3 regions of the Corynebacterium evansiae genome follow, and region 1 is predicted to be linked to each of the others. Evidence: predicted binding sites of a transcription regulator. Region 1 holds the regulator's gene; each other region holds the start of a gene.
The links. Region 1 encodes LexA, which represses DNA repair genes until DNA is damaged. Its sites were predicted from a motif close to CGAACANNTGTTCG; they were not measured.
Positions count from the first base shown of each region.

Region 1 (10,542 bases):
AGGCGATCGACGAGGATCTGGTTCACAAGTCCATCCTTACCGGCCTTTTGACACACGTGGGAATGCGCGAAGGCAACTCCAAGCAGTTCACCGGCACCCGCGGCTCGCACTTTGTGGTGCACCCTTCCTCGCACGTGTCCAAGAAGCCCCCGCAGTGGCTTATGGCCGCTGAGCTGGTGGAAACCTCGCAGGTGTTCGCCCGCACCGTAGGGCCCATCGACCCGAGCTGGATCGAGGCAATCGCCCCGCACATGGTGAAGTACAACTATTCCGAGCCGGTGTGGTCGTCCTCCCGCGGGGCGGCAATGGTGCACGAAAAGGTGCTGCTTTTGGGGTTGCCGATCGTCGCCGACCGGATGGTCAATGCGTCGAAGGTGGACCGGGCATTGGCGCGCGAGTTGTTCATTCGGCACGCGCTTGTGGAGGGCGATTGGAGAACCCGCCACCATTTCTTCGCCCACAACCAGAAGCTTCTCTCCGAGGCGACCGAATTGGAGGACAAGGCTCGCCGCCGCGACATCGTCGTCGACGATCAAGCGCTCTTTGATTTTTATGACGCCCGCTTGCCAGAAAAAATCGTTTCCTCCCGGCACTTTGATTCCTGGTGGAAGAAGGCTCGCCATAAAGACCCGCACCAGCTTGATTTCACGCTCGACGCGCTGATCGACTCGGAGGAAGCCGCGAAGGCTGCCGATGAGTTCCCCGACGTGTGGCGGCAGGGCAGCCTGGAGTTCGAGCTCAGCTATGTCTTTATGCCTGGCGACCCGGACGACGGCATGACGATGCGCGTGCCGATACCCCTGCTGGCGAACGTCTCCGAACCGGAAACTCGCTGGTTGGTGGCCGGTATGCGGGAGGAGCTGGCGATCGCCCTTATCCGTTCCCTGCCCAAGCCTTTGCGCACGAGTGTGGTGCCCGCCAGCAACTTCGCCGCTGCTGCTCTGCGTCGGATGGTTCCCTTTGACGGGGAGTTTGGGTTTGCGCTGGCCGAGGCGCTGCGCGAGCTCGGCGGCCAGGGGATCTCCGCACAGGACTTCGACTGGTCGCGAGTTCCCGGGCACTTGCGCATGCAGTTCGCCGCCATCGACCGCCGAGGAAACGTGATCGAGAAGTCGCGCGACCTGCAGTACCTGCAGAACAAGCTGGCCGGGCAGGTCACGTCCGCGATTGCGCAGGCCGCCGCGCGTTCCAAGACCGCTGCCCCGAGCGATGTGGCGCAGCATACGCCGTCGCGCCGGAAGGGGTCGAAGAAGCAGGCCGGAACGTCCACCGGTGTGCTGGCCACTGCAGATGAGTGGACCGTGGATGGCATCGGCGTACTACCGGAAACGGTGGAAACGGTGGTGGATGGTCAGACCCTCAACACCTACCCTGCGATCGTCATCTCTAAGCGCGGCGCAGAGGGGGCAGCCAAGGACCGGGTGACCTTGAAGGCCTTCCCCACCAAGCAGGCGGCGGACGGCCAGCAGTTTACGACGGTGCTGAACATGATGGTTGCGGCCTGCACGGTGTCGCCGAAGCAGATGATCAAGGGGCTGCCGCTGCGCCAGCGGGTGGCTATGGAGAATACTCCCGGTGGCGTGGACGGCCTGGTGAACGACGTCGTGGCTCTCGCGTGCCGGGACATGCTGATGAAGCTGGGGCCGGTGATCCGCGATCCGGAGAAGTGCGAGGAGGTCGTTGGGACTGCACGATCCCAGGGGCCGGGCCGGGTGCGGCAGTATGTCGTTGCCCTGGCTCCTGCGGTGCTGGCGGTAGCCGATATGTCAGCGGAGCTTAAGGGCTGGTCGGGCGAGGCTATCGACGATATGCGCGCACAACTCGACTTCTTCTTGGGCAAGCACGCTATCGCTCGTAATGGCATTGAGCACATGCGCCATGTTCCGCGTTATGTGGAGGCGATGCGTGCACGCCTGGAGCTGATGAAGACGGATCCGGACAAGGAGGAGGATCTGGACGATGAGGTCCAGGAGGCCTTCGAGTTATTAGAAAAGACCAAGAAGCGCCTACCTACTGCGCGGGCTGCCTCGCCGCAGATTAAGGAGGTGCGCTGGATGATCGAGGAGCTCCGGGTCAGCCTCTTCGCCCAGAACCTCGGCACGGCTCATTCGGTTTCCCTGCAGCGAATCCGGAAGAAGCTGGAGAAGATTCGCTAGGTTATCCTCGCCGCTAGTTTTCTTCGTCGGTGGGTTCCAGTTGAGGCTCAGCTAGGGCGTGGCGGTGCGCCCGCAGGGATTCGATCTCCTGCTCGAAGTCTTCGGCGCAGTTGAAGGACTTATACACCGAGGCAAAGCGCAGATATGCAACCTCGTCTAGGGTGCGCAACGGGTCGAGGATCGCCAAGCCGATCTGGTTAGCGGGGACTTGTGACCCATGTGCCACGCGCACTGCCTGCTCCACCTCGTGTGCAAGGCGCTTCAAAGCGTCATCAGAGACGTCTCGCCCTTGGCATGCCCGCCGAACGCCCTTGATGACCTTTTCCCTGCTGAACTCCTCGGTCACCCCGTTTCGCTTGACCACCAACAGGACGGATCTTTCGATGGTCGTGAAACGCGTCTGACACTCGCTGCACTCACGGCGGCGGCGAATGGATACGCCCATTTCGATAGAGCGCGAGTCGACTACGCGGGAGGATTCAGAACTGCAAGAGGGGCACAACACGCCACCCAGCTTAGTCCTTCACCTCAACGGGACAGAAGATACAGAAGCTACAGACGCGACAGATTTGTTCGCCACCTAGATGGATCCTCCTTAAGGGATCAGCATGGGCGCGAGGCCAACTAGTGCGGACATTGCCCCCAAGGACACCATGGTCGCACCCGGAGAGTGAACCACGCGATCCACACGCGCCCGAATCGCCTCGATACGGTTCGGCTGTACTTCGAACACCCTTTCGTTAGCGCCCGAAATCCGCGCAGCCCTCTCCCTGGATATCGAACGGGCTACCGGCGCCGTAGAGTAGCCGTAGGTGTTCGATTTGCGCCCCTCACTCACCTGATCCCAATCCGGCTTAAGCACCCGCGGCTGGCGCAGCGGGGCTACCCGATCGTGGCGCGTCACCCGGGCGCGCGTGGCAGAAGAACGGAAGGTCGCAGACTGGCGAGACGTTGCAGGGCGTACGATCGAGGTGGTCATCTACTTACTCCTTGGTGTATTGGCGGCATATCAGCAGCGCATCGGCGCCACCTTCGAGGCGGTGCACAAGACTTGCTTCGCTGCGATTCACAGTGAACCATCTGCGCCAGACATGTTGTGGATAATTAATAGAACACTAGATCACGTGTTCTAATTCCGGTTACACTCAGAAATTTAGCACGCCCGTTCGAACGTGTCTAGCGGAATCTAAACTTTTTCGAACACACACACTAGAAATTCTCCTTTTATCGGGTAAAGTCGATTGAGACAGCTGAAGCGAACAGCTACTGCCGAGTACCGAATCCACACCGAATACCGAGCGAGGTAGATCCCGTGAGCACCGACGATTCCACCGATAGCCCCACACCGCGCCCGCGGCTTGGCCGCCCGCCGAAGTCGGAAGCCGACAAGCGTGCGGAGAAGCAGGCCCAGAAGGATGGCCAGAAGCCTGCCTTGAGCACCCGCCAGCGCCGCATTCTGGAGGTCATTAAGGATTCGACGGTCATCCGTGGCTATCCACCGAGCATCCGCGAGATTGCGGACGCAGTGGGGCTGCACTCCACATCTTCGGTCTCCTACCACCTCACCCAACTCGAGAAGCGCGGCTACCTTCGCCGTGATGGCAAGCGCCCCCGCGCCGTCGACGTGCGGGCATTCGACGGTGGCCAGCTGGGCAACGAGGGCACGAAGAACAACACCAGCAAGCCCAAGGCCAACGCTTCGGCTCCGGAGCCGGCCGCCGACGGCGAGATCATGCCGGAGGCAACTTACGTTCCGGTCGTCGGCCAGATCGCTGCCGGCGCCCCGATTCTCGCGGAGCAGAACGTCGAAGCCCACTTCCCCCTCCCTCAGGAGCTCGTGGGCAACGGCGAACTCTTCCTGCTTCAGGTCGTGGGCGAGTCGATGCACGACGCGGGCATTTTCAACGGTGACTGGGTTGTCGTCCGCTCGCAGTCTGTCGCCGAGTTCGGCGACTTCGTGGCGGCAATGATCGACGGGGAGGCAACGGTCAAGGAGTTCCAAAAGGATTCCGACGGCCTGTGGCTGATCCCCCACAATCCGCTGTTCGAACCCATTCCCGCCGAGGAAGCGACGATCCTGGGCAAGGTCGCCGCGGTCCTGCGCAAGATCTAGGTTCCCCCCATTGGTTCTGACGCCGCCGTTTCCCACCCGCAAGCAACTAAAATGACGCTTATGGAATCAGCAGAACGGCGCCGTCAGATACTCTCCCTCACCGCCATTCACGGCAGGGTAACTGTGAATGAGTTGGCGGAGAAGTTCGGCGTCACCGCAGAAACAATTCGCCGCGACCTAGCGGTCCTCGACGACGGCGGCGAGCTCTTCCGCGTCCACGGCGGCGCCGTACCCGTACAGAACTTCCGTACGGACTTCACCACGCTCGCCACCAGGTCGAAGGCCGCCCTCGGGGCCAAGCGCGCAATCGCCCGGGCAGCGGTGCAGCTGCTGCCACCCTCTGGAACCGTGTTCATCGACGCAGGCACCACCACGGGCGTATTCGCCGAAGCAATCGCGGAAGCCAACGCAACGAACGACCCGAAGCTCATGGCGCCGAAGCTGAACATCGTCACGAACTCGTTGTTCATCGCCACTACCCTGGCGGAATCCTCGCGCTGCGATGTGCAGCTGATCGGCGGGCACGTCCGGGCGGCCTCCCAGGCCGTCGTCGGCGACCTAGCCACCCGCGCCCTCGGTGTACTACATGCGGACGTGTCCTTTATCGGCACCAACGCGCTCACCATCGACCACGGCCTATCCACCCCAGATGCTCAAGAGGGGGCAATCAAGCGCGCCATGGTCGCCAACTCCGATTCGGTAGTCGCCCTGTGCGATTCCACCAAGTTCGGCCTCGATTACCTCGTCAGTTTCGCCAGCATCGATGACATCGCCGCCATCGTCACCGACCGCGGCGCCCCCGAGCCGTACGTCAACGAACTAAGAAACTTAGGCATCGACGTCACCTTTGCCGACTAGCTCCGCCCGACTAGCTCCGCCGACTAGCTACTCAGTGACGACAAATTCCTCCAGCTCGGCGGCGACCACCTTCGGCAGCCGGACGTCCAGCTTGGTTCCGGCCGCGTCGTAATCCTCCGCAATCACCGTTCCCAGCTCGTGGACCTTGGCCACCACATCGCCACGGTCAAATGGAACGTGCAGGGTCACGTGAGAATCCAGCGAGTTGAGGAACAACTCCAGCTGGGCCTCCAATTCCGGAATGCCCTCCCCTGTCTTCGCGGACACATACACGGCATCCGGAATGCGGTGCCGCAGCTCCGCCAGCACCAGCGGGTCGGCTGCGTCGATCTTGTTGATGACCAAGATCTCCGGCGGCGCCTCCTGCCCGGATTCCTCCACGATCCCACCGATCACGGTGTTCACTGCCTTGATCTGCTCCAGCGGGAACGGGTCGGAGCCATCCACAACGTGCAGCACCACATCGGCGGCCAGGACTTCCTCCAGAGTGGAACGGAACGCCTCCACCAGCTGCGTGGGCAGGTGACGGACGAAGCCCACCGTGTCGCTGAACACCACTGTGCGACCGTCCGCCAGGCTCGCGCGGCGCGTCGTCGGATCCAGGGTGGCGAACAGGGCATCCTCAACCAACACACCCGCACCCGTCAGTGCGTTAATCAGGGAGGACTTGCCCGCGTTCGTGTATCCCGCAATCGCGATCTGAGGGATGGCCGAGGCGTCACGCCGCTCTCGCTTGACCTCGCGGGAGGTCTTCATCGCCGCAATCTCCTTGCGTAGCTTCGCCATGTCGGAACGCAGGCGGCGGCGATCCGCCTCGATCTTCGTCTCACCCGGACCGCGCAGGCCCACGCCGCCGTTGGATCCCGCACGACCGCCGGCCTGCCGGGACAGCGCGCCACCCCAGCCGCGCACGCGGGTGATGAGGTACTCCATCTGCGCCAGCGAGACTTGCGCCTTGCCTTCCTTGGACTTCGCATGCTGGGCGAAGATATCCAGAATTAGCATGGTTCGGTCGATCACCTTGACGTCCAGTGCCTTCTCGAGCGCGATCATCTGGCCCGGGCTCAGCTCACCGTCGCAGACCACCGTATCGGCGCCGGTTTCCTGCACCACGGACTTCAGCTCCTCGACCTTGCCGCGGCCGATGTAGGTTCCGGAGTCGGGCTTGTCGCGCCGCTGGTAGAGCATCTCCGCCACCTCGGAGCCTGCGGTTTCGGCTAGGGCTCGCAGTTCCTCCAGGCTCGCCTCCACCTGCGCGATCGTCCCGGTGGTCCACACGCCGACCAGCACGACCTTCTCCAGCCTCAGCTTGCGGTACTCAACGTCGTAGCCGTCGGACTGTTCGTCTGTGTAGGTATTTACTCCGCGGGATAGCCGTCGGAGGCTCGAGCGCTCCTCCAGATCGAGCTCGCCGACCGTGGGCGCCGCGTGCGAATCATAAAGGTGTGTAGTGTGTTCGGTTTTATCCGTCTTTTCCGTCATTACGCTCTATTTTTACCTGTCAGGGGCGGTAAATAGGAAATTTGGTGCGGCGGACTAGAGTGGTGGGCATGATTCCTGAACTCCGCAGCATTGGTATGGATTTCCCCAAGTGGCAGCAGGCCCTCGAGGCCGCATATGGCTCCGGCAACCTGGGCGTGTCGGGTGAGGTTCGCGGCGGCCAGGTTCTGCAGTTCGATGACCCCTCGGGCGCCCGCATGGTCGTGCTTGCCGTCGAGCCCTTCGGCTCCTTCGCCAGCTACACCGGCGGAGTGCCCGCCACGGCGCACCTGTCGATGCTGAACGACATCATCGGCGTACTCGACGTTGTGGACGATAGCCCCATGCTGCAGATCTCCGGTCAGCAGGCCCCGACGATCGCTTCCCTCACCGCCACCATCGCTCAAGGCCCTTTGCTTGTGGACGCCCCCTCGTTGGAGTACCACCAGTTCCACATTGGGGCTCTGGCCAATTCCGTGCGCGTGTACGGGGACTCGACTGAGTTCGCCAAGGACGGCGGACTGAAGGTCGGCGTGGTGGATTCGAGTGGTTTGCGGGACATCAACTCCCCGTCTGCTGCCCCGCATGCCACGGCGGAGATCGCGGTGGAGGCCAGTGACTGGTCCCGCAAGGTCAACGCTCTGACGGGGCAGAAGTTCTGGACCGCGAGCGTGACCTCCCCCTTCGAGTTCACGGTAGTTCTACCCGAGAATGCGGTCGACGAGGAGCTCGCACAGTCCGATGCCCCACTGATCGTGGCCGGAACCGTGCAGTTCACCGCCAGCACCGTGGATGCCGCTGGCTGCGGCGGCGCCTGCGGCTCCGGTAGCTGCGGCTGCGGGGGCCACTAAAGCACAGTCTGTCCCCAGGCCACGATCGCCGAGGGGCCGCGGAGGATCGAGCCATCCTCGGATACCTCCACCTGCACGGCACCCCCTGGAACGTGCACGGTGACGGTGCCTGTGGCCAGTTCGGCGTCAGCAAGGGCAGAAACAGCGGCGGCGACAGTGCCGGTGCCACAGGAGCGAGTCTCCCCCACCCCGCGCTCATGGACGCGCATGTGCACCGCGCCCGCATCGTCCAGGGGCGTGAGTACCTCGAGGTTGACCCCCGCCGGGAAGAACTCCGGGTCGAACTGCACCTGCTGGTCGATCGGCAGCTCCTGCAGTTCCTGCGCCGTGAGGTTCGGCACCACCGCGGCTAGGTGCGGGTTGCCCATATCCACGCCGAGGCCGGCGACCTTCATGTCTCCCACCTGTGCGGTGGACACGCCCAGCACTTCCGGGGCGCCCATCTCCACGCTCACGATCGCGTGCTCCTGGTTCTCCCCACTCAGCTCGTGGACCTCCACCAGCTTGCGGCCCGCCCGGGTGCCGATGCCGAATTTCTCGCCGACCATGACCTTCCCCTGTCGGCACAGCACATGGGCGAAGGCACGTACCCCGTTGCCGCACATCTCCGCCTGGGAGCCGTCGGCGTTGCGGTAGTCCATGAACCATTCTTCGCCGTGCACGCCCGCGGGCAGTTCGGCCAGCACGCCCGCGCTCACCAGCGCGTCGCCGGTGGCAATGCGAATCACGCCGTCGCCGCCGATCCCGGCCCGGCGGTCAGCAAGGTGCCGCACGCGCTCCTCGGTGAGGTTCACCTGGGTTGCCTCGTCCATCAGGACAACGAAGTCGTTCTCCGTGCCGTGGGCCTTGATGAATTCGATCATGCGGAACACTTCCCTTGCTTAATAATGGCCTTGCTTACTGCTGGCCGCCAATCCCTAGCGCTTCCGTGGCCGCGCGGACCGGGTCGGACGAGTTGGCGTCAATCCAAATAATGCGCTTATCCCTGCGGAACCAGGAACGCTGCCGTCGAGCATAGCGACGGGTGCCGGTTATCGTGCGGTCCACGGCTTCCTCAAAAGTGAGCTCGCCCGCGAAATAGTCCAGCACCTGCGCGTATCCGATGGCCTGACCGGCGGTGGACTCGCGGACCAACCCATCGGCAACCAGGGCACGTACTTCCTCCACCAGGCCTTGGTCGAACATCTGGCGCACGCGCAACTCGATACGGGGGTTCAGCCACTCGGCGGGCGCGTTCAGCCCCAACAGGCGCATGTTCCAGCGGGGCGTGGAATTCTTCGGCGGCTGTGAGGCCGCGAAAGGCTTGCCGGTTAGCTCGATGACTTCGAGGGCGCGGACGGTGCGGCGCGGGTCGTTGTCCTCGATAATGCGCGCGGCCTCGGGGTCGATCGTCGCCAGGTGCTGGTGCATGGCGGCCACCCCACGGACGTCGAGCTCACGCTGCCACTTCTCGCGCACCATCGGATCCGTGGGCGGAAAGTCCCACTCGTCCACCAGCGCCTGGATGTACATCATGGAGCCGCCGACGATTATGGGCGTCTTGCCCCTGGAAAAAATTTTTTCCACCGTCTCGATCGCCCCCGCGCGATACTCCGCGACGCTTGCGGGCTTGGTCACCGGCCAAATATCCAGCTGGTGGTGCGGGATCCCCTGTCGCTCTGACGGCGGAACCTTGGCCGTTCCGATATCCATGCCGCGGTACAGTTGCATGGAGTCGATGTTCACCACCTCCCCGTCCAGCCGCTTGGCCAGCTCCAGGGAGATCGCCGTCTTGCCAGAGGCGGTGGGGCCAACGACTGCGATCGGGCGGATCTCAGTGGAAGAACTCATAGAAACCCAGTCTAGCGGTGCGGCTGGTGTAATAATTACTTCATTGCCCTATACAAGGCGTATAAGGCGATTGGCATGTTTTGGTTTTAGGTAGGAGTACCCGCAATGACTGATCCCACGAATCCTCGTCCGGTCCCGAAGCCCGGCCCGAAGCCGGGGCCCAAGCCCGGCGCCAAGCCTGGGCTGAAGGGAGTGCAGACCGGGGGTGTCAGCATCCCCAAGAACGACCCCGCGAAGTTCGGCCGCGTGGATGCGGACGGCGTGGCATGGCTGAAGACCGCCGACGGCGAGCGCCAGATCGGCGAGTTCAAGGCCGGTACTCCCGAAGAAGGGCTGAAGCACTTCGGCGCCCGCTACGACGACCTCAGCACCGAGGTGCAGATGCTCGAGGCGCGTCTGCAAAGCCACCCGGAACAAGCCCAGACTATTCGCCACGACGCGAAAATTCTGCAGGATTCCCTTCCCACCGCAGCCGTCATCGGCGACATTGCCGCGCTGGATGCCCGCCTAGAAAAAATTTCCCAGCGCACCCAGACCGCCGAGAAGCAGGTCGCGGAGGCGAAGCAGGAGCGCCGCGATTCCGCACTGGCGCAGAAGGAAGAGCTGCTGGGAGAGGTCGAGGGCATCGCCGTGGCCGATCCGTCCACCCTGAACTGGAAGCGCTCCGGCGAGCGCATCCGCGCGATCGTCGAGCAGTGGCGCAGCATCAAGGGCGTGGAGCGCTCCACCGACGACGAACTGTGGAAGCGCTTCTCTAAGGCTCGCTCCGAATTCAACCGCAAGCGTCAGGCGCACTTCGACGAGCTGGATCGCAACCGCGAGCGGGCGCGGCTAAAGAAGGAAGATCTGATCAAACAGGCCGAGGCGCTGCAGGATTCCACCGACTGGGGGCCAACCAGCGCCAAGTACCGCGACCTGATGAGCCAGTGGAAGGCCGCAGGCCGCGCCCCGCGCAACGTGGACGACCAGCTATGGGAGCGATTCCGCAAGGCACAGGACGTGTTCTTCGCCGCCCGCAAGGCGGATTCCGCCGAGCGCGACAAGGAGTTCGAATCCAACGCGGAGGCCAAGCAGGCCCTCATCGACGAGTACTCCCCGAAGGTAGATCCGCAGGCGCACGGAGTGGACAAGGCCCGCAAGGTTCTGCACGAGCTGCAGGAAAAGTGGGAACAGATCGGCTTCGTACCGCGCGGCCGCGTGCGTGAATTCGAGGACAAGATCAAGGCCATTGAGGCCCGCGTGGAGGAGGCTGCGG
Region 1 covers NZ_JAKMUT010000002.1:231,340-241,881, forward strand. The annotation lists gene hrpA (ATP-dependent RNA helicase HrpA) at 1-2,156, shown strand, start outside; gene nrdR (transcriptional regulator NrdR) at 2,170-2,661, opposite strand; gene L8V00_RS03045 (hypothetical protein) at 2,752-3,135, opposite strand; gene lexA (transcriptional repressor LexA) at 3,469-4,269, shown strand; gene L8V00_RS03055 (DeoR/GlpR family DNA-binding transcription regulator) at 4,330-5,127, shown strand; gene hflX (GTPase HflX) at 5,155-6,609, opposite strand; gene L8V00_RS03065 (hypothetical protein) at 6,678-7,457, shown strand; gene dapF (diaminopimelate epimerase) at 7,454-8,320, opposite strand; gene miaA (tRNA (adenosine(37)-N6)-dimethylallyltransferase MiaA) at 8,355-9,287, opposite strand; gene L8V00_RS03080 (DUF349 domain-containing protein) at 9,393-10,542, shown strand, end outside.

Region 2 (10,542 bases), on a different contig from region 1:
GAGGAGCTCGCCGCAATGGGCGATAACTCCATGGGCACCGTCCTGGAACACGTCGTCGGCCCGTGGGGTGCTGGCCTGATCTCCGTCGGCCTGTGCATCTCCGTGCTGGGCGCCTACGTCTCCTGGCAGATGCTGTGCGCCGAGCCGATCACCCTGATGGCCCAGGACGGGCTGCTGCCGAAGGCCGTGGGACGCACCAACGACATGGGCGCCCCGTACGTCTCGCAGTTCCTGTCCGCCGTGGTTATCCAGGCGTTCATCATCGTCTTCTACCTGAACGAATCCACCTACACCACGATGGTGCAGCTGGCTACGTCCCTGTACCTGGTACCTTACGTGTTCTCCAGCCTGTACCTACTATTCCTGGCCACCCGTGGCCACGGGTTCAAGCACCCGGACGCCGGCTCGAAGTTCGACATCTCCGGGCCCGAGGTCGGCAAGAAGACCAACCGCGGGCACCTGCTCATCAGTGCCGTGGCTTTCGGCTACTCCCTCTGGCTGCTGTACGCCGCCGAGCTGCAGTTCGTCCTGCTCGGCACGCTGCTGATCGTACCCGGCCTGGTGGTCTACGTCGCCACCCGCATCAAGGCCGGCGGGCGCGTATTCAACGCCTTCGAGTGGGTCATCAGCGCCCTCGTCGTGGCCTCCGCCATCGCGGCGCTGTACCTCATCGTCACCGGCCAGATCAGTCTCTAGCTACCGCCGCTGTAGTTAGCGCAAGCTACCGCCGCTTCTGCCGGTCCCACAGAACCACAGAGGTAGAACGCGGGACGTGCACAATCTCGCCGCGCGAGCGCCCGCCCGCGCCTGCGCCCTCGCCCCGCTCCACGCGGGCCTGCATCTCCGCCAGGCGGCGGCGCAGTGCCGCGTTTTCTTCTTCCAGCTCGTCCAGCCGGTTCTGTTGGGCGATGATCGTCTTGATGCCTGCCAGGTTCACGCCCTCCTCGTGGGAGAGGCGCTGGATCTCCTGCAACTGCTCTATATCCTCGCGCGAGTAGCGGCGGCCACCGCCACTGGTGCGTTGGGGCGTCACCAAACCCATCCGGTCATACGTGCGCAGCGTCTGGGCGTGCATTCCAGTGATCCGCGCGGCGACGGAGATCACGAAAACCTCGCGCTCGCCGCCGTTTTTACCGGTACTCATCAGTTACCCTCCCATCCTTCGCGGGGGTCGAATCCGGAGCGCTTTTCCTCTTCCGAGTACTTGCGCAGCGCGCTCATCGCACCCTCGTCCAGGTTCTTCGGCACGGCCACCTTCACGGTCACCAGCAGGTCGCCGCTAGCGCCGTTGCGCTTGTTCACACCGTGGCCGCGCACGCGCAGCGTGGTGCCATCCTGCGTACCGGCGGGGATGCGCACCCGCACCTTGGAGGCCAGGGTCGGCACCGTCACCGCACCGCCGAGCACCAGCTCGGGGTAGCTCACCGGCACGGTCAACTTCAGGTCGTCGCCGTCGCGGCTGAACACCTTGTCGGGCTTCACGTGCACCGTCACGAACAGGTCGCCAGCCGGTTTGCCGCGCTGCCCCGCCGAGCCCTGCCCGGCCAGGCGCACCTTCTGCCCGTCGACCACGCCCGCAGGCACGCGCACGGTGATCGTGCGGGACTGGGTAGTCCGCCCCGTGCCGGAGCAATCCGGGCACTTGTCCTTAATCACCGAGCCAGTGCCGGAGCAGTCCGCGCACGGGCGGGAGAACCCGAAGGTTCCCCTGTTCTCGCTGACCATGCCACTGCCGCTACAGGTGCCGCAGTTCTGTGGCGAAGTACCCGCCTTAGCACCGGAGCCGTGGCAGCTCTCGCACGGCTCGGGCTTGGTCAGGCGGATCGGCACGGTCACGCCCTTGGTGGCCTCGCGGAATTCCAGGGTCAGCTCCGTCTCCACGTCCGCCCCGCGGCTGCGCTGGGTGCGGCGTCCAGCCCGACCACCCCGGCCACCGAAGCGGCTGCGGGAGGCGCCAGCGGTCGGATCATCGCCGAAGAGTCCGCCGAAGACATCACCGAATCCGCCACTGGTGGCGTCATTTCCAAAAAGATCAGAGACATTAAAGCCGCCGCCAAAGCCTGTGCCGCCGGCACCGCCAAAGCCAGTACCGCCTGCACCGCCAAAGCTCGAGTAGGCTCCGCTAGCAAGCATCTGCTTCAGCTCGTCGTACTCCGCGCGCTTTTCCTTGTCCCCCACCACGCTGTACGCTTCGGAAGCCTTCTTGAACCGCTCCTCCGCCGCTGTGTCTCCCGGGTTCGCGTCCGGGTGATTCTCGCGGGCGATCTTGCGATAAGCTTTCTTGATCTCCTCTGCCGATGCGGTGGAGGACACGCCGAGGTCTTTGTAATAATCCTTCTCGGCCCATTCACTGTGCGCCATGTGTCGCTCCTTCCTTATTGCGCTGTGTTTACTGCGCTTAGTTACTGCGCTGTTCACGCGGGGTATCAATACTCAACCTTGAGTCTACCGCGCTGAACTTTCGTTATCTAATCTTCTTTAACGACGCCCCCACGTATTTATTCCCTCCCCACATCACTTCGGGCCTTGCAGCGTGCATTGCTGGAGACTTGCCAGCCCGAAACTAGCTAGGGTGGGGGTCATGGCACCTAAGAAGCGCAACTGGTTTAGCCGACTCTTCGGCTCGCATGACGCATCGCATGACACCCCGCACAGCACCTCGCCTGCACCCAATTCGCCAGCAAGCCCCAGCGCGCCGCTTGCAGAGCCCGGCCCGCAGGACCCACCGGTGCCGCTGCCCCGCCTGGATCTGCACCAATCGACGGCGCTGATCCGGCAGATCGTGCAAGCGCTCAACGAATTGGGCTACGGCGCAACCCCCACGCCCGAGGTCGTGTACTACAGCAAGCCCGAACACATTCAGAAGCCGCTGAGCTACCCGGGCCCCACGCCCGGCCCCTATGGCGGGCGACTCCCCGCGCCGGACTATGGCGAGGGTTCGCAACTGGGGCTCGAGAACATCACGAAGCAGTGCGCCAATGCCGAGGATTTCGGTCGGGATATGCCTGTGCTGGTAGAGCATTTCGTCAATAGTCTGCTCGGGCCGGCTGCCAGCTCGGAGCGGGATTTGCTTTCACTTCCGGATGCGGAGTTCTACTCCCGTTTGCGGGCGCGCCTAATGGCGATCGATCTTCTGCCGGAGCAGTCGCGGGCGGATGCGCTAGAGTTCAACCCGGATTCGCCAATTCGACCCTATTCGGATGACCTGTGCATCAACCTGGTTCTGGATACGCCAAACTCCGTTTTGGCGCTGAGCCCAGGTTCGCTGAACAATCGCGGTCCGATTGAGGACTTGTTCCGGATTGGCTACCGCAACCTGTGGCAGGAGCTGATCGATTCCGGCCTGGATGTGCAGCCTGTTCGAGCGAGCGAAGACCGCCCCAACGAGCGCTTCTGGGCGATCGAAAGCGGCTCTTACTATGCGGGATCAGTACCCCTGCTCATGAACGAGATCCTCGAGCGCTACCTGCCGCAGATCGATCCCAGCGAAGGACTTGTTTTTTCCACGCCGCATCGCCACATCACCCTGGTTCGAGAGATGAGCGAAGGCACCGACATGCTGGGCTCCGTCAAGATGATGGCGGCCGTGACCGCCCAGGAGTTCTCGCGGCAGGCGGGCGCGCTGAGCCCACGCCTGATGTTTTCGCACATGGCTGAGATCACCACGTTCACCGACATCAAGGCGAAAGGTGACGGCAGGGCGGAGATCGACATTCAGCCCCCGGCGTACCTCATGGAGAGGATCAACCAGGGCAAGCGCTAGAACGGCGGCGCTAGTGCGTCCTCGCTAGAACGGCGGCTCGTCCTCCAGGTTGCGCTTCTGCTTCCGCTGGTTGTGCTCCACCACCTTCCGCGCTCGCTTCACTGCTCGGTGCCGGAAGGTGATTCTTCCCAGCGGGCCGTTTGGCGTGGTGATCACCGTGTGGCCGTCTCCGAAGCTTGTCCAGGTTTCCTCCCCGTCGGGGTTGATTGTCACGTCCCAGGCTCCCGTCGTTTTCGCGTTGTGGTGTTTGGTGCAGAGGCAGTGGAGGTTTGAGGTGTCGGTTGGTCCGCCGTTCGGGGCGCCATGCACGAAGCGTTTGACGTGGTCTAGCTGGCATTTGTGCGCTGGGGTGTCGCAGCCCGGGAAGCGGCAGGTCCCATCCCGACCCTCCACGCTCGCGCGAATGAGGGGCGTCGGGGTATAGCCGGCGGTAGCGGCCTTCCCCGGAGCCTGCAGGTGGGTTATCCGCTCCATCCACTCCTTCGTGGCCAGCGCGTTGAGCCAGCTGCCGGCGGCCCAGATCTGCGCCTCCGGAGCATCCACCTGGCGGTACAGGTTGAGGTTCACCTCCGCAGTCACACTCCCCCGCACCAGACTCAAAAGCGCCCGCACCCTGGAACAATTCTGCTTGTTCCTCACGCTGTCGAGCGCCTGGATCAGCTCCAGCGCCTCCAGCTTCGGAAGGGTCAGGTAGAACTCGGTGTAGTCGGCCGACCGGTCGTCGATAGCTAGCCGCGTTGCGGCGCCGAGGACGGCCAGGTCTTCGGTACTGACGCCCTCTACGTCAGAACCCGTGCCGTCTGCGCCATCTGTACCGTCTGCCCCGGCTGCGCCATCCGTACCTTCGCCCGCTGGAGAGGTTAGTTCGGCGGGATCGATCGGGCAGGCCAAAGGCTCGTGATCCATGACGATCTTCTTCAGGCGTTGGCGGATCGTACTCTGCCCCAACATCGCCTGGTTAGGCCGAGTGGGTGAAAGTGCAGTGTAGACATCGGCTTCTACAGCGGAGATGTGGGCGTCACTAACTGCAACAAGGCTATGAGCGACGATCCGCCACAGCTCGATAGAGTAAGCCCCGGTTTCCGCCAGCTCCACCAGCGATGGGAAGCGGCGGAAGGTGGTTCCGACGTCGACGAGCTGGACCACTCGGAACTCCGGGAGACCCAGGCGCGCGCCCAGGCGGGTGGTCACGTCGGTGATGCATTCGTCGTCGTGCGGTGTGCACGCCAAGGCGAGGCGCGCGTGGTTGCGGTTGATGTCGCAGATCGCTGCGCTCATCGGGTCGGTGGGGTCGGTAACTTTCCAGAACGGCCCCTGTGGTTGGCCTTGTGGTTGGCCTTGTGGTTGGTTATGCGGTGGGTCTTGCGGTGGTCTGTCGGGTGGTGTGGGCTGGTCAAACATCATTCCCCTTCAATGATGGAAGTCCCCAGTGTGTCGTGGCTCGTGTCCCGTGGTTTTCCGTACGCGATCAGCATAGAAAACGCCCCGGACAACCCTCCAAGAAAAACTCACTTAATCGAACACTTGTTCTAGTTCTTAGATCCTACCTGCCCCTTCACAGATACCTCCCACAAATACACCCCACCACACAAAAAAGAGAGCCCCACAGCAAAAGCCGTGAAGCTCTCTGGATCTCACGCCACCCCTGGCGCTAACCCCTAATAACTACTGCGGATCGCCGATAATGACCATCGCGTTGCGCAGCACGCGGTCGCCCAGGCGGTAGCCGCGACGGAGGACGGTGGCGAGCACCTTGTCGTCGCCACTGCTCGTGTCTTGCACGGCCTCGTGGCAGTTCGGGTCGAACTCGTCGCCTTCCTCGCCAAACTTCTCCACCTTCATGGACGCCATCACAGACTGCAGCTTGTCCGACATGGACTTCAGCGGCCCGGTAAGGTCGCCGTGCTGCTCTGCCATCTCCAGGTCGTCCAGGATCGGCAGCAGTTCGGCGGCCACCTCGGCCTTCGCGCCGGTGATCACGCTCGCGCGGTCACGCTCCACGCGACGGCGGTAGTTGGTGTACTCCGCCGTCACGCGCTGCAGATCCTCGGTGCGTTCGGCCAGCTCGGCTTCGATGCTGTTGTTGTCTTCGGGATTGACGCCCTCAGCATCAGCCGCAGCAGCTTCAGCATCGGCCAGACCCTCGTCGACACCCTGCGCCTCCGCGGCTTCCGCGGCGGCAGCTTCGGCACTTTCGGCCGAGGTTGCCTCCGGGTCGGTGTTCTCCGGGGCGCCCGGGTCCTGATTCAGATCTTCAGCCATTACTTCTTATCATCCTCTGCGGAAGTGTCCTCGTCGACAACCTCGGCGTCCACAACGTTCGGGTCATCGTTTGCGGCGGAGCCTGCGTCCGCACCCGCACCAGCACCAGCGCCCTCGGCGCCGGCGGCTGCCTCAGCCTCGTAGATGGCCTTGCCCATCTCCTGAGACTCGGCGTTCAGCTTCTCCACTGCATCCTTGATGGCCTCGATGTCATCACCCTTCAGGGCCTCGTCAACAGCCTTGGCTGCTTCCTCGACCTTGTTCTGGGTGTCCTCGTTGACCTTCTCCTTGTTGTCCTCGACGAACTTGCGGGTCTGGTATGCCATGGACTCTGCGGAGTTGCGGACTTCCTGCTCCTCGCGGCGCTTCTTGTCCTCTTCCGCGTGGGTCTCGGCGTCCTTGACCATGCGGTCGATCTCCTCCTGGGACAGGCCGGAGCCTTCCTGGATCTTGATCGTGTTCTCCTTGCCGGTGGCCTTGTCCTTCGCGGAGACGGAGACGATGCCGTTGGCGTCAATATCGAAGGTGACCTCGATCTGCGGAACGCCGCGCGGTGCCGGAGCGATGCCCGCCAGCTCGAAGGAGCCGAGCAGCTTGTTGTGCGCAGCCATCTCGCGCTCGCCCTGGAAGACCTGGATCTGCACGCTGGGCTGGCTGTCCTCAGCGGTGGTGAAGGTCTCGGAACGCTTCGTCGGGATGGTGGTGTTGCGCTCGATCAGCTTGGTCATCACGCCACCCTTGGTTTCGATACCCAGGGACAGCGGGGTGACGTCCAGCAGCAGCACGTCCTTAACCTCGCCGCGCAGCACGCCAGCCTGCAGGGCAGCGCCCACGGCCACAACCTCGTCCGGGTTTACGCCCTTGTTGGGCTCCTTGCCGTTGGTCAGCTCGGTGACCAGCTCAGAGACGGCAACCATGCGGGTGGAGCCACCGACCAGCACGACGTGGTCGATCTCGTCCACGCTGATTTCCGCGTCCTTCAGCACTGCCTGGAACGGGGTCTTGGTGCGGTCCAGCAGATCCTGGGTGATCTTCTGGAACTCGGTGCGGGTCAGGGTCTCGTCCAGGAACAGCGGGTTCTTGTCCTCGTCCACCGTGATGTACGGCAGGTTGATGGAGGCCTGCTGGGAGCTGGACAGCTCGATCTTGGCCTTCTCCGCTGCCTCGCGCAAGCGCTGCAGGGCCATCTTGTCCTTGGTCAGGTCCACGCCGTGGCTTGCCTTGAACTTGTCGGCCAGCCAGTCGACGATGCGCTGATCCCAGTCGTCGCCGCCCAGCTCGTTGTCGCCGGCGGTTGCGCGAACCTCAACCACACCGTCGCCGATCTCCAGCAGGGAGACGTCGAAGGTACCGCCACCCAGGTCGAATACCAGGATGGTCTGCTCCTTGTCGCCCTTCTCGAGGCCGTAGGCCAGGGCGGCTGCGGTCGGCTCGTTGACGATGCGCAGGACGTTCAGGCCGGCGATCTGGCCGGCATCCTTGGTTGCCTGGCGCTGTGCGTCGTTGAAGTAGGCGGGGACGGTAATGACTGCGTCGGTTACGTCCTCACCCAGGTAGCTCTCCGCGTCCCTCTTCAGCTTCTGCAGGGTGCGGGCGGAGATCTCCGGAGCGGTGTACTCCTTGTCGTCGATGGAGACCTTCCAGTCCGTGCCCATGTGGCGCTTAACGGAGCGGATGGTGCGATCCACGTTGGCTACCGCCTGGTTCTTAGCGGACTGGCCGACCAGCACCTCGCCGTTCTTGGCGAAAGCCACGATGGACGGGGTGGTACGGGATCCCTCGGAGTTGGCGATGACCTTTGCCTCGCCGCCTTCCAGAACAGACACCACAGAGTTGGTGGTGCCCAAGTCAATTCCTACTGCGCGTCCCATATCAGTTCCTCCTATTTTTTCTGGGGCGAATGAAATCTATCGAGCCTTAGTCGAGCGGACTCAACTTCGCCCGTCTCTGCCAACCAGTATCCGCGTTTTTCGCGCCTAGTCAAGCTGACTTGAGTTAGCCTCACTCAACTTGCTCACATCCTCTACAACTCATCCCTGCTCAAAGTTGTTCCCACTCGGCTCAACTTTTTTTAAAAAAGCTAGAATTGTGCCCATGTCTTTCCTCAAACGCCTGGTTGGCCGTTCTTCCGGAACGGGTAATGACGCCACCTTCTCTACCCCTCCCGCCCCAGCCGAACCGCCGCATTCCCTGCGGCAACACTTTGCCGTCACCGAACGCACAGAGGGCGATTCCGGCGAATTCACGGTCTACTCGGTGGCCCCCATGGAGTTCGGAGGTGCGGGCGACACAGGAGATTACGACCCGCACACAGCAGCAATTAAGGAGCTCTCCCCCGCGCAGGCAGCAACGAAGGCCGTGCTGTACGTGCTGCCCGGCGGGTTCGTGAACCCGATCAAGCAGCGTAACTGGGACTTCGTCGCCCAGTTGGCGGACGCGGGCGTGCGGGTGGACATCCCCCTCTACGGCCTGCTGCCCGAGCACAACCACGCGGAGGCGCTGCCGTTGATCCGCCGCTGCTATGAACAACTGGTGGCGGAACATGGTGCCAAAAACATCACCATTATTGGGGATTCAGCGGGCGGCGGGCTGGCGTTGTCCGCCCTCGCTACTACCCCCGAGCACACCCAGCAACCAGAGCCGCCAGCGCGCCTGATCTTGAATGCCCCGTGGCTCGACATGGACCTCGCCAACCCGCGCATCCCCGACTTCGAGCCGAAAGATGCAATCCTCAACCCCGTCCAGCTGCGCCGCCAGGGCGCACTGTGGGCGGGCGAGATCCCCACGGAGGATCCGCGGGTGAGCCCCCTACACCTCACTGCCGACCAGCTCCAAGGAGCTTTCGGAAGCTCCGAAATCACGCTCTACTGCGGCGACCGCGATATTTCACTGCCAGACGTGGAGGAGTGGGCGTCAACAATAAAGAAACAAGGAATCACCACTAACCTCAACGTCGCGCGTGGCGAGCAACACATGTACCACCTCGGCAACACCCGCGCAGGCAAGGCGGCGCGACGCGAGCAGATCGGGATCGCCAGCCGCATTTAAACAACACGAATGTTGCCTATTTCGCCAGGTCAACGCTAGGTCCACCCCAAGTTCGCGCCAGATCCGCTCGGAATTAGAAAAGTTCAAATAAAGCCCCACTCCCTGATAATCTGCCCCAGTAAGTAATTACTTCATACATAACTGGACTTGCGAGGAGCTTCACATGTACCTGCTGGCAGCAGGGCAGGCGACGTCATCCGATATCCCCTGGGGCATCACCGTCCCACTGGGCATCATTGGCGCACTGCTATCCCTCCCCGCCTGGGTGTTCTTCATCCGCGGCGCGGCGCAGATCTTTACCACGATCCGACTGGGCCAACCGGCACTGAAGAGGACAGATAACCCCGCCGGCCGACTGATGAACCTGATCAAGGAGATCATCGGTCACACCAAGATGGCCAAGAAGCCAGGCGTGGCAATCGCCCACTGGCTCGTCATGGTCGGCTTCCTGCTGGGAGCCATGGTGTGGTTCGAGGCCTACATTCAGATCTTCAACCCTGAAGGCGGCTGGCCCATCATCGGTGACTGGGCCGTGTACCACTTCGTGGACGAGCTGCTGGGCCTGGGCACCGTCATCGGTATCATCACGCTAATCATCATTCGCCAGAAGATCGGCGACAAGGACAAGAAGGCCCGCTTCTACGGCTCCAACTCCGGCGCGGCTTACTTCGTTGAGGCCGTTGTGCTGATCGAGGGCCTGGGCATGATGTTCGTGAAGGCATCCAAGATCGCCACTTTCGCCAGCTACGAGGGCGGCCACGCGGCCACCGACTTCTTCACCATGCAGCTGGCCAAGATCCTGCCGGAATCCCCGCTGCTGGTCTCCATCTTCGCGCTGATCAAGCTGCTGTCCGGCATGATCTGGCTGTTCATCGTCGGTATGAACATCAAGTGGGGCGTTGCCTGGCACCGCTTCATGGCGTTCTTCAACATCTTCCTGAAGCGCAACGCCGACGGCCGTAACGCACTGGGTGCAGCGAAGCCGCTGACCTCCGGTGGCCGCATGCTGACCATGGAAAACGCAGACCCGGAGGAAGACTCGATCGGCGTTGGCAAGATCGACGACTTCACCTGGAAGGGCTGGATGGACTTCACCTCGTGTACCGAGTGTGGCCGCTGCCAGGAGCAGTGCCCGGCTTGGAACACCGCGAAGCCGCTGAGCCCGAAGCTGCTGATCACCAACCTGCGTGACCACGCCATCGAGTCCGCGCCGTACCTGAAGGCCGCACGTAAGGAAGAGGCCCACGCAGGTGGCATGTTCTCCGGCGAGGCTACCGACACCGCCGTTCTGGACGATCCTTCTGTTGACGCCCACGCGGACATGCCGTTGCTGCAGCTGGTTGCTGCGGGCGAGATGGGTGTTATCGACCCCGACGTGCTGTGGTCCTGCACCAACTGTGGTGCCTGTGTGGAACAGTGCCCGGTGGACATCGAGCACATCGACCACATTGTCGACATGCGCCGCTACC
Region 2 covers NZ_JAKMUT010000010.1:19,347-29,888, forward strand. The annotation lists gene L8V00_RS09500 (amino acid permease) at 1-696, shown strand, start outside; gene L8V00_RS09505 (heat shock protein transcriptional repressor HspR) at 722-1,144, opposite strand; gene dnaJ (molecular chaperone DnaJ) at 1,144-2,361, opposite strand; gene L8V00_RS09515 (hypothetical protein) at 2,582-3,763, shown strand; gene L8V00_RS09520 (HNH endonuclease signature motif containing protein) at 3,788-5,041, opposite strand; gene grpE (nucleotide exchange factor GrpE) at 5,429-6,025, opposite strand; gene dnaK (molecular chaperone DnaK) at 6,025-7,896, opposite strand; gene L8V00_RS09535 (alpha/beta hydrolase) at 8,120-9,073, shown strand; gene L8V00_RS09540 ((Fe-S)-binding protein) at 9,237-10,542, shown strand, end outside.
Region 2: a site for LexA is predicted at 5,281-5,294, ahead of L8V00_RS09520 (HNH endonuclease signature motif containing protein). Genes of this name have one in related genera too.

Region 3 (10,542 bases), on a different contig from region 1:
GCGTGTCTGAAGTTTTCGGTTTGCTGTCCGCGGTGACCTAGCTCGGCGCCGGGGCCGGCGCCTCCGCCGCGGGCGCTGGAGCAGGAGCCGGTGCTGGAGCAGGTGCTGCCGGAGCCGGCGCGGGCGCCGGTGCAGGCGCCTGACCCGCCGGGCCGCCGGAGTACGGAAGACCACCGTTGCCCTGTGGGTTGTTGCGAGGACCGCTGACGTCTACATCTGGGGCGCGGTCACCTGCAAGGACCGGGTGGTCCGGGTGCAGCCCCTCGACGCGTTCGGTCTTGTTCGGATCACTGGTTGCGCCACGACGCTTAGTTTCGCCGTTGACGTCGACGACTTCCTTGCCATCTTCAGCGTTGGCCGGGCGGGTTTCCTCGATCTTGCCGCCGCGATCCTCCAGAATGCCGGACTGCTTCGGGGTAACCATGCCCATCTCGCTGGCTTCCTTGGCGATGTTGGCGGAGGACTTCGCGTTGGCGACGTCCCGGTTCAGACTCTCGATCTCGTTTTCCAACGTGGTGCTTCGAGACTGCGCATCGGAGATCTGGAACGACTGCTTAGTCGTGACGGCGGACAGCGCCATGATGGAAACCACGCCGAGGATGAAAACAGTAACCGCCAGCACGATGCGGCGGGTGAGCTTCGGGTTCCCGCGCTCCAGGGCAATGATGCGCCGCCCGCGGACCGAGACCTGCTGGCGCGAGCCCACCCGGCTACCGCCGAAGCGGCGAGTACTGCGCCCCGGGGCGCTGGTGCGGTTGGCATCCCAGGCACTTCCGCGGCGGGTCGGCTCGGCGGTGCGCTGGCTAGAGCGCGCCGGGCGAACCTTGGCGCGTGAGCGGTCGGCAACGCCGCGACCGGCTACGGTGGTGCGATCGCGGTCGGTGTGCTGGCCTCGGGTGCGGATGGTGCCTGGTGCTGTCATGTGATTCCTTCCGAATTATCGGAGGTCCGGGTTTGTTTCTATCAGTGGTTCTAAGGTGTTTTGTCTAGCTAACTGGGCGTGTCCAGCGGAAATGTTGTTTTCCCTCTGTCGCTGACCCTGCTGTAGGCCCTCACCCTCACGGGGGCGGCCCGGGAGTTCTGCTCGATCTCCGCCTCGCTGGCCTTCTCTGCCCCGCGGGTTTTGAGCTCGAACTCGGCTTCCATGCCGGGCAGCTCCATCGGCAACCCCGGCGGGGTCTTCGAGGTGCTGAGCTGCACCAATGCCTTCTTGACGATCTTGTCCTCCAGCGACTGGTAGCTCATGAACACGCCGACGGCGCCGACATGTAGCCAGCGGGAGATCTCCGGGATCAGGTTCTCCAGCGACTCAAGCTCCGCGTTCACCTCGACGCGCAGCGCTTGGAAGGTGCGCTTCGCCGGGTGGCCGCCGGTGCGGCGCGATGCCGCCGGGATGGTTGCGTACAGCAGCTCCACCAGCCGCGCGGAGTTCTCGAAGGGTTGCTTCTCGCGCTCGCGGACGACCGCGGAGGCGATCTTGCCCGCGAAGCGCTCGTCGCCGTAGGTCTTCAGGATGCGCGCGATCTCGCCGTGGCTGTAGGTGTTGAGGATCTCGGCGGCGGTCAGCGGGCTGCTGGGATCCATGCGCATATCCAGCGGCGCGTCTACCGCGTAGGCGAATCCGCGTTCCGGCTGGTCCAGCTGCATGGAGGACACTCCGAGGTCGAACAGAAACCCGGAGATGCCGTGCTCCCGCACGCTGGCCGGGAGTTTGCCCTGTTCCATCAGGTCCTCCAGCGCTTCGGTTACTCCATCGAAGCGGGTCTGGTAGGAAACGAAGCGGTCCCCGAAGCGCACCAGGCGCTCATTGGCCTCCGCCAGTGCGTTGGGGTCGCGGTCTAGGCCGACGACGGTTGCGTGGGGAAAGGCGTCCAAAAAGGCCTCGCTGTGACCGCCTGCGCCGAGGGTCCCATCGACGATGACCGGGTGGGCGGGCGCGTTTTCGCTGTTTACGCCCAGCCCCACGAGCTCGACCATGCGGTCGCGCATGACTGGGGTGTGGCCGTGCTCTTCGCGCTGCTCGGCTCCACGTTCTTCGTTCATCGGTGTTCCCTCCTTCCCTCACTGCGTTTCTTGGGGTGCTATGCAGTTCATGTGCCACATAGCTACTTATGTGACTCAAAAGCTAAAGGAGTGCGTACAGGGCCTCACCTGCGTGGGTGCGGGCTTGACATTGGGGAAGTACGTCAAGATTCCGCGTCGTCCACGCAGGTAAGGGCCTGCGCACACTCCGTTTTCACTATGAATTTGTCTTATCTGGTCAAGCGCTAAGGCCTTCGGGGCTACAGGAATGTCGCCAGCACTTCATCGTCGCCGTCCGAGAAATCCTCTTCGTGCTCCGCGCTGTACTCGGCCCAGCTTTCGGCATCCCAGATCTCGATGAAGTCGACGTTGCCGATCACAACACATTCTTTCGTGAGACCCGCGTAGCTTCGGTGCATCGCCGAGACCGAGATGCGCCCCTGCGAATCGAGGGTTTGCTCGTCGGCGCTGGCCGCCAGGTTGCGCACGAAGGCGCGAGCTTTCGGGTTCGTGCGCGAGGCTTCAGCCGCCTTCTTCGCCCGTACCAGAAACTCTGCCTTGGGGTACACAGCCAGGCTGCGATCCTGCCCTTTCACGACCATCAGGCCGTCACCGAGCTCCTCCCGAAACTTTGCCGGCAGGGTCAGTCGACCCTTGTCGTCCAGCTTCGGCGTGAAGGTGCCGAAAAACATGCATCGGCCCCTTTCCGTTGGAAGATCTCTTGTTTCGTTTTGCCGTCTATGTCGTGGATGGCGGGCGATTTCTTGCCCTGACCAGTGGTTTCGCTATGAAGTTTGGAGTTGTTGGCACAGCTTTGCTCCAACGAGCCCCACTTTACCCCACTCTCCCCCACAAACTCCACAACACGAGGTGTTTTTGCGCACCTTTTCTCAATATTTTTCACATCAACAACGTTCAAGCTGGACTTTACCCCTTCGCCCCTCGCCCCTTCACACACAGCCCCTCACCCTTCTTTCTTTGTGACGCCACCATTCCCCCACCCCCTTATCTCAGCCAACTGAGCCATTTGCGCAGGTAGGAATATTCAAGCCACCCCTCCTCCGACGCTTGGATGCGCGCGCCCGCAACACCAGAGGGATCAAAAGGGCTTGAGGTGGGGCGAAGTGGGGAGGCTCCCCCTAGTTTCGACTAGATACGACAAAACCACCGTCCTCCATGCGTGGAGGACGGTGGTTCCTTAAGTTAGATCTAACTGGTGGGCTTGACTAGCGCTCGAAGCGGCGACGGAAGCTATCTTCCATCTTGTCGCCGATGCCACCGGAGTGGCCCGAGCCAGCCTTCTTCGCCGCACCGGGCTTGCCACTCTTGGAAGACTTGGAGCGCTTGATAGCTGCGGTCTCCGGATCATCGTTGGACTGGAATGCCAGAAGGCCGCCGCCGAACATGATCAGGAACCCGAGCACGCTCAACGCTACGAACCACAGCGAAAGCTGGGCCGCAGCAATGCCGCCGACCATCACCGCAAGACCGAGGACAATGAGCGCAATCGAGCGGATGTTGAAGCTGATCGTCTGTTCGCCGCTATTGGAAGCCTGCTTTGCCAAGCGTGGATCCTCGGCGATCAACGCCCGTTCGATCTCCGCGAGCATCCTCTGCTCTTGCTCCGATAGAGCCATCGCGACCTCCCAAATGTTTGCGGCTACTCTTCCTAACGCTTTAGGCGTAAAGAAAGTTTCCAGCCTGGGCGAACTCCGCCCACTTCTCACCCATCCACCCTACATCAACCTGCGGTTTTCAAACAACGCCCACTTTTCGCCCTAGGCAACCTCCGGCAGGTAATTTACTGCCCCGCGGGCGAAATCCACCAGATCGCAGGCATCGCGATAGATCGCGCCACGCGCATTCTCCGGCAGTCCTCGGTTAAGCCCCAACCCCGCCCTACTCGCTACCCGCGCGTGCACCTCAAAGGTCTCTGCCCAACCCTCCAAGTCGGGGCGCAAAACCCGCAGCTTCGCCCACGCACTCCCGGAAGGGCGACGCTTTCGCGTGGCCATCTCCCACTCAATCAACGCACCTGCCGCCCGCAGGGCAGCTCGGTAGGCATAGACGATCGCCTCGGGCTCACGTAGTTCCGATCGAGATAGCTCCAATTGGCGCTCCGCCTCGTCCAGGAACCCCCGCGCCCCGCGACTGAGACTGTAACGAGCCCGCGCCCCCAGCTGCTTGGGTTGGGCCAGCATGTTCTCGTTCATGGTCTTGTCCCCTCTTCCTTTTGGCCTATCGCCTTGACTATTAGACCTCACTCTAGGAAGCGCCTCGGACATCCCACCGAGAACACAACTCAAAATAGAACACCTGTTCTAACTGGCATCTTTCGCGCCAATCTTCCTCCAACGCCTCCCCCGGCAGTGGCACTATTGAAGCCATGCCCCAGGACACGCCCCGCACACCCTCCGCCGCCGATTCCCCCATGCGCGTGTCCGTGGTTCCCGCCACCAATCGCCACTTCATCACCCGGCTCGACGAGCTCATCGATATTCACCTGGCGGCCATGGACTATCCAAACGAGACGCACGCCCAGCGCAAGTCGCTGTGGTTCTACAACGGATCCCAGCCGGACTTCACCTGCAGCATGGCCCTCCTCCACCGCGCGGAGGAACAGCCGGATCCGGGTAACGCCCGCCAGCGCTGCGTGGGCATCGGCTTTACCTTCCGCGGCTCCCCGAACACCTGGTGGTATCGCCAAGTCGCCCGCGGCCTAGTGCTTAACGGGCACTCCCGCGCGGAGGCCACCCGGATACTGCATGCCTACGCCGAATTATCCGAAATACATGTGCTTCCACCGGCGCAGGGTGAGGGCGTCGGCACCACAATCCTGAACGACCTGCTAGAGCGAACGCCACAGAACACGGTGATGCTCTCCACACCCGAGGTGGAAGGCGAGGCCAACGCAGCCTGGCAGCTTTATCGCAAGGCCGGGTTCACCGATGTGCTGCGGAACTTTAAGTTCCCGGCGGACCCCCGGCCGTTCGGGATCTTGCAGCGCACACGCAGCTAACGCACCATGTCGTGCCCCAGCCCCGGCCCCCACGCCGGAGCCATGCCCAGGTTGTGCAGGACCTCCTGGGTGGCGCGCACGTTATTCATCGTCATGAAGTGCAGGTCCGGAACCCCCTCGGCAATGAGGCGCTCGGCCATCTCGGTGGTCACCTCGATGCCGACCTCGCGGATGGCGTCGCGGTTTGCGACCTCGTCGCCGGCTGCAGCATCCAGCAGGCGCTTCTCCAGCTTCGGTGGCAGAGCAGCACCCGCCAGCTCCATCTGGCGGCGCACACTCCGCAGGGATGTGATCGGCATCAGCCCCGGAATGATCGGCTTCTGCCCATGCTCCGGATCCGCCTTCGCCAGACGATCGCGTAAGCGCAGGTAGTGGTCCACATCGAAGAACATCTGCGTAATCGAGTACTGCGCCCCGGCGCGGAGCTTGGCCAGAGTGTATTCCGTGTCCTGTTCCAAAGAACCCGTGCGGTAGTGGCCTTCGGGGAAGCTGGCGATGCCGATATCGAAGTCGGCGCATTCGGGCATCTCGCGGATCATGTCGATCAGTTCCACCGCATAGTTCAAGCCACCGGGGGTGGGCACCCACTCGGCATTTGGATCCCCCGGCGGGTCGCCGCGCAGCGCCAGCAGATTCGTCAGCCCCAGCAAGGCATAGGTGCGCAGCATGTCTTGCAGCTCTTCCTTGGTGTGCTGCACCAGCGTCATGTGCACCAGGGTTGTCAGCGGCTTCGTGCCCAGGCGCTCGGCGACACGCAGGGTGCGCTCGCGGGTACTGCCGCCGGCGCCATAAGTTACCGAGGCGAAGCTCACACCGAGGTCGTGGAATGCCTCGGCCGCGTTCCACAGGCGCTCTTCGGCCGCGTCGTCGCGCGGCGGCATGAACTCCACGGAGAACGGAACGCGCCCGGGAGTGTAGAGCGAAAGGGACTGGGATACGGCAACCTGCCTGCGGATACTAGCCATACCCAAAGATCATATAGACAGAGCTGTCCATTTCAAGACTTTGGCCTACATTTGGCATTTTCCCTGCGCGCGATCACCCCCGCGGCCTGTCCGTTCGCTCACCCGTTCCGCCCGCCCGCCACGGTGGCGTCACCCCAGCACTACCGTTGTTCGCACTTGTCGCGCGAGCCCTTAGAATAGAGAGCCATGAGTACCGATGAGCTGGCCGCGCACCCCTGGCGCCTCGATTCCCCACTGTCCGCAGTTCCGTCCGCCGTCGATGCCCAACTAAAGGAGTACCTGAACCGCTCCCAGGAGGAGTTCTCCCACATCGGTCCCCTCGTCGGCGGCGCCATCACGGTGCTGCGCGACTTCATCGTCAACGGCGGCAAGCGCGTCCGCCCGACTTTCGCCTGGGCAGGCATCCGCGCGGCGCTCGAAGGCGGTGGCGGTTCATCGCCGGCTGCGGGTATCGACCAGGGCGCCATCTTGAATGCGCTGTCCGCCTTCGAGTTCATCCAGGCCTGCGCCCTCATCCACGACGACATCATCGACCGCTCCGATACCCGGCGCGGCTTCCCCACCGCCCACCGCACCTTTGAATCGAAGCACCACGAACGCGGCTGGCTGGGTTCCTCCGAGCACTACGGGATCAGCCAGGCAATTCTCATCGGCGACCTCGCCTTTGCCTGGGCGGACGACCTGTACAACGGCTCGGGGCTGAGCACCACCGCGCTGCAGCGGGCACGCCCGGCCTGGCGGGCAATGCGCACCGAGGTGATCGGGGGCCAGATCCTGGACATTGCCCTGGAAGCCAACGGCAGCGAAGACGTTGCGGATTCCTTTGCCGTGATCAAGTACAAGACGGCCTCCTACACCGTCGCCCGCCCGCTGCACATCGGCGCCGCACTGGCGGGCGCCAACGAACAGACTCAGACCATGCTCCGCAATGTGGGCCAGGACATCGGTGAGGCCTTCCAGCTGCGCGACGATCAGCTGGGAGTTTTCGGCGACCCGGAGGTCACCGGCAAGCCCTCCGGCGACGATCTGCGCACCGGCAAGCGCACCACCCTCATCAACGAGGCATTGCAGCGGGGCGACGAATCCCAGGTCGCGGCCCTCCGCGAGGGGCTGGGCAAGGGCGAGGAGTCCGCGGAGACGGACATCGAACGCCTCCGCGACATCATCTACGACACCGGCGCGCAGGCCGAAGTGGAGAAGCTGATCGAGGCGCGCACGCAGCGGGCCATCGAGTCCCTGCGCGCGGGTGGTTTGGGTGCCGACATCACTGCGGAGCTGACCCAGCTGGCGGAAGAACTAACGCACCGGAGGTTTTAAATGAAGCTATCCACCCGCTCTGCCGACGGTCGCCGTCACCTGAGCCTGCCCAGCCCCTTGGTTCCCATGACGCGCCCCACGATGCGCAAGCGCCTGCCCGGCAACGGCGAGCGCGTGGTCGTGATCGGCGCCGGGCTGGCAGGGCTCTCCGCTGCCCTGCGGTTGCGTTCCGCGGGGCGCGAGGTCACCGTCATCGAGGCCGCCAACGCCGTGGGCGGCCGCTGCCGTAGCGAGCAGCTGACCAGCGCACACGGGGACTTCGTGGCCGACACCGGTGCCACCGTGCTGACGATGCCCGGCCTCATCGAATCCGCCGTGGCCTCCGTGGGCATCGACTTGCGTTCCGAGACCGCCGCCGAGCAGCTGGGCCTGGAGCGCCCGTGGGCACCCCAGCGCCTGGCCCCGGCCTATCACGCGCAGTTCGCCAGCGGCCGCCACGCCGAAGTCTTCGCCGACCGCGATGCGATGGTGGCGGAGATCCGCCGCTTCGCGGATTCCAAGGGTCTGGATCGCACCGCCACAGACGAGCTGGCCGCCGGTTATCTGGCTCACCGCGAATGGTCGCAGAATGTCTTCAGCGCCAGCTTCGAGAACTTCCTAGCCGCCGACTTCGACGGTGCGCTGGATTTGCTGTCCACGCCCGCTGCGGCGTCCGACCTTAGCCACCTCGGCTCCCTCGGCGCCTTCGGCAGCCTCGGCAAGGCCGCGGCACGGCACATCCCCGACGCAGAGCTACAGCGGTTGTTTACCTTCCAGGCGCTGTACGCGGGCGTGGCGCCGAAGAATGCGCGTGCGGTCTACACCGTCATTTCACACATGGATACCTCCATGGGCGTGTTCTACCCAGGCTTTTCCATGAGCGAAGTGCCGGAGGTCATGGCCGCGGCGCTGCGGGCCGCCGGCGGACGCATCATCACCTCGGACGCAGTCGAGCACGTGGACTTCTCGGAGAACCTCATCACGGGCGTGCGCACCAGCTCCGGCGAATACATCGACTGCGACGCAGTCGTGGCCACCCCGGACCTGCCGGTGGTGGGCGAGCTGCTCACCCGTTCCGGCCGGGAAAGCGCGCTGATCTCCCGCTCCTTCGCCCGCCGCATGTGGCGCAAGGTCGCCCCGCTGCGCTGGTCCCCTTCTGCCGTGGTGATTCACGGCAGCATTCCGACGGAAGTCTCCGGCCAGTGGGAGTCGCAGCGCCACCACACCATCAGCTTCGGCGAGGCATGGGACGAAACCTTCCGCGAGATCACCGCCCCGCACGGTCGCGGCAAGCTAATGAGCGACCCGTCGTTGCTGCTTACTCGCCCGGCGCGCACCGTTGCCGGCCGTACCTTCGGCGGTGTTGTTGAGGGTGACGCCACGTCTCCCCGCGCGGGCGTGAGTACGTGCACTGGCACGGGCGCCTACGAACCGCTGAGCATCCTCGCCCCGGCGCCGAACCTGCGTTCGGCGGATATCGACTGGGAGAACGTCACGGATCCGTACGTCCAGGAGCTCCTGGGGGTGTTGGAGGCCCGCGGCTACTCGGGCATTGCCGAGCACTTCCGCGCCGCCCGGGTGGATACCCCGGCCTCGTGGCAGGACGACCACGGTTTCGGCGCGGGCAGTCCGTTCGCGTTGGCGCATTCCTTTACCCAGACTGGCCCCTTCCGGCCTCGTAATGCCCGCGCGTTCGGTGTGGATAACTTGGTGCTCGCCGGTTCTTCGACCACACCGGGCGTGGGTGTGCCTACTGTCATCCTCTCCGGCGCTCTGGCCGCCCGCCGCATCACCGGCGGTGGTGTGTTGTGACGGCGGCTGCGGAGGGCTTTGTGGACAAGGCTCGTTCCTGGCTGCAGTCGGTGGGCTACAGCCGCGCCGTCTGGATGGGGCTTATCGGCAGCATCGTTTTGACGATCACCTCCCACAGCGTCGGTGCCGTGCGCTCGCGCGGTGGCATCATGCAGGTCATCGGCCTGAGCTCCTTTACCTTCGGCCATGCCGCAGGCATGGTGACGGTCGTGATGTGGTTCGCCTTGGCGGCGATGGTGCTCAGTTGGATCATCGTCGGGCGGCACATCCTCGTGCGTGGTGAGCCGCTGCGCCGCTCTGCCATCGCCGCCTGGATCGGCCCATTGGTGCTGGCCGGGCCACTAATGTCGCGGGACATTTACTCCTACCTCATGCAGGGCACGCTGGCCCGCGATGGCTTCAACGCCTACGAGGTCGGCGCGGCGGCCAACCCCGGCCCCCTGCTGTTCGAGGTCAGCGCCGACTGGCGCAACACCACCACGCCCTACGGCCCGCTGCACATGGGAGTGGGCCAGGCCATCACTTCCGTCACCGGCGATAACATCACCGCCGGCATTTTCGCCTTCAAGTTGCTCTCCATCGCGTCCGTGCTGGTGATGGCCTGGGCAGTAGCGAAGCTCGCTACGCATCTGGGCATCCGGCCGGACGTGGCCGTCTGGCTGGGTGTGTTTAACCCGCTGAGCGTGCTGCACCTGATCGGTGGCATGCACACCGAGAACATGATGATGGCTTTGGTGCTTCTCGGCTGCCTGTGCGCGGTGAAGCTGCAGCCGGTTCATGGTGCCCTGGCCGCATCGGCGCTGATCGGTGTGGCGACTGCCCTGAAGGCCACGGCGTTTATCGCCCTGCCGTTCGTCGTGTGGATTCTGGTCGCCCGGGTGGCAGGGGCACTGCCCTACTCCGCGGGTAAGGCCCGCTGGCTGCGCCTTGCAGATACGTGGCGCCGCTTCGGCACGCTGGTGTGGGCGGGGCTGGTCAGCGTGCTGGCATGCGTTGGCATGCTGGCGCTCGTGACCATCCTGACCAACCAGACGTGGGGCTGGGTCACGGAGGTCACCGGCAACTCCAAGGTCATCAACCCCCTGGCTCTGCCGTCCTTTATCGCCTCCTCATTGGAGCCAGTACTGTCGCGCATCAACGACGACCTGACTTTCAACGTGTTGGTGGATGCGATCCGCCCGGTCAGTAGCGCCCTGATGCTCCTCGGCCTGGTCGCCACCTGGTGGCTGTTCCGCCACGACGAGCGCACAGCGTTTACCGGCATGGCCGTCGCCTATGCGATCACCTGCGTGCTCAACACGGTGACGCTGCCGTGGTACTACACCGCGCCCCTGGCGCTGGTGGTGCTGGCCAGCCAATCGCGCATGGTCATCTACCTCACCAGCGTGTTCTGCATGTGGGTGACCTTCATGTTCGACGGCGGCGGCA
Region 3 covers NZ_JAKMUT010000006.1:41,182-51,723, reverse strand. The annotation lists gene ftsL (cell division protein FtsL) at 38-922, opposite strand; gene rsmH (16S rRNA (cytosine(1402)-N(4))-methyltransferase RsmH) at 991-2,043, opposite strand; gene mraZ (division/cell wall cluster transcriptional repressor MraZ) at 2,283-2,714, opposite strand; gene L8V00_RS07315 (DUF3040 domain-containing protein) at 3,249-3,659, opposite strand; gene L8V00_RS07310 (SAV_6107 family HEPN domain-containing protein) at 3,801-4,235, opposite strand; gene L8V00_RS07305 (GNAT family N-acetyltransferase) at 4,409-5,041, shown strand; gene metF (methylenetetrahydrofolate reductase [NAD(P)H]) at 5,038-6,006, opposite strand; gene L8V00_RS07295 (polyprenyl synthetase family protein) at 6,193-7,323, shown strand; gene crtI (phytoene desaturase family protein) at 7,324-9,114, shown strand; gene L8V00_RS07285 (alpha-(1->6)-mannopyranosyltransferase A) at 9,111-10,542, shown strand, end outside.
Region 3: a site for LexA is predicted at 4,332-4,345, ahead of L8V00_RS07310 (SAV_6107 family HEPN domain-containing protein). Genes of this name have one in related genera too.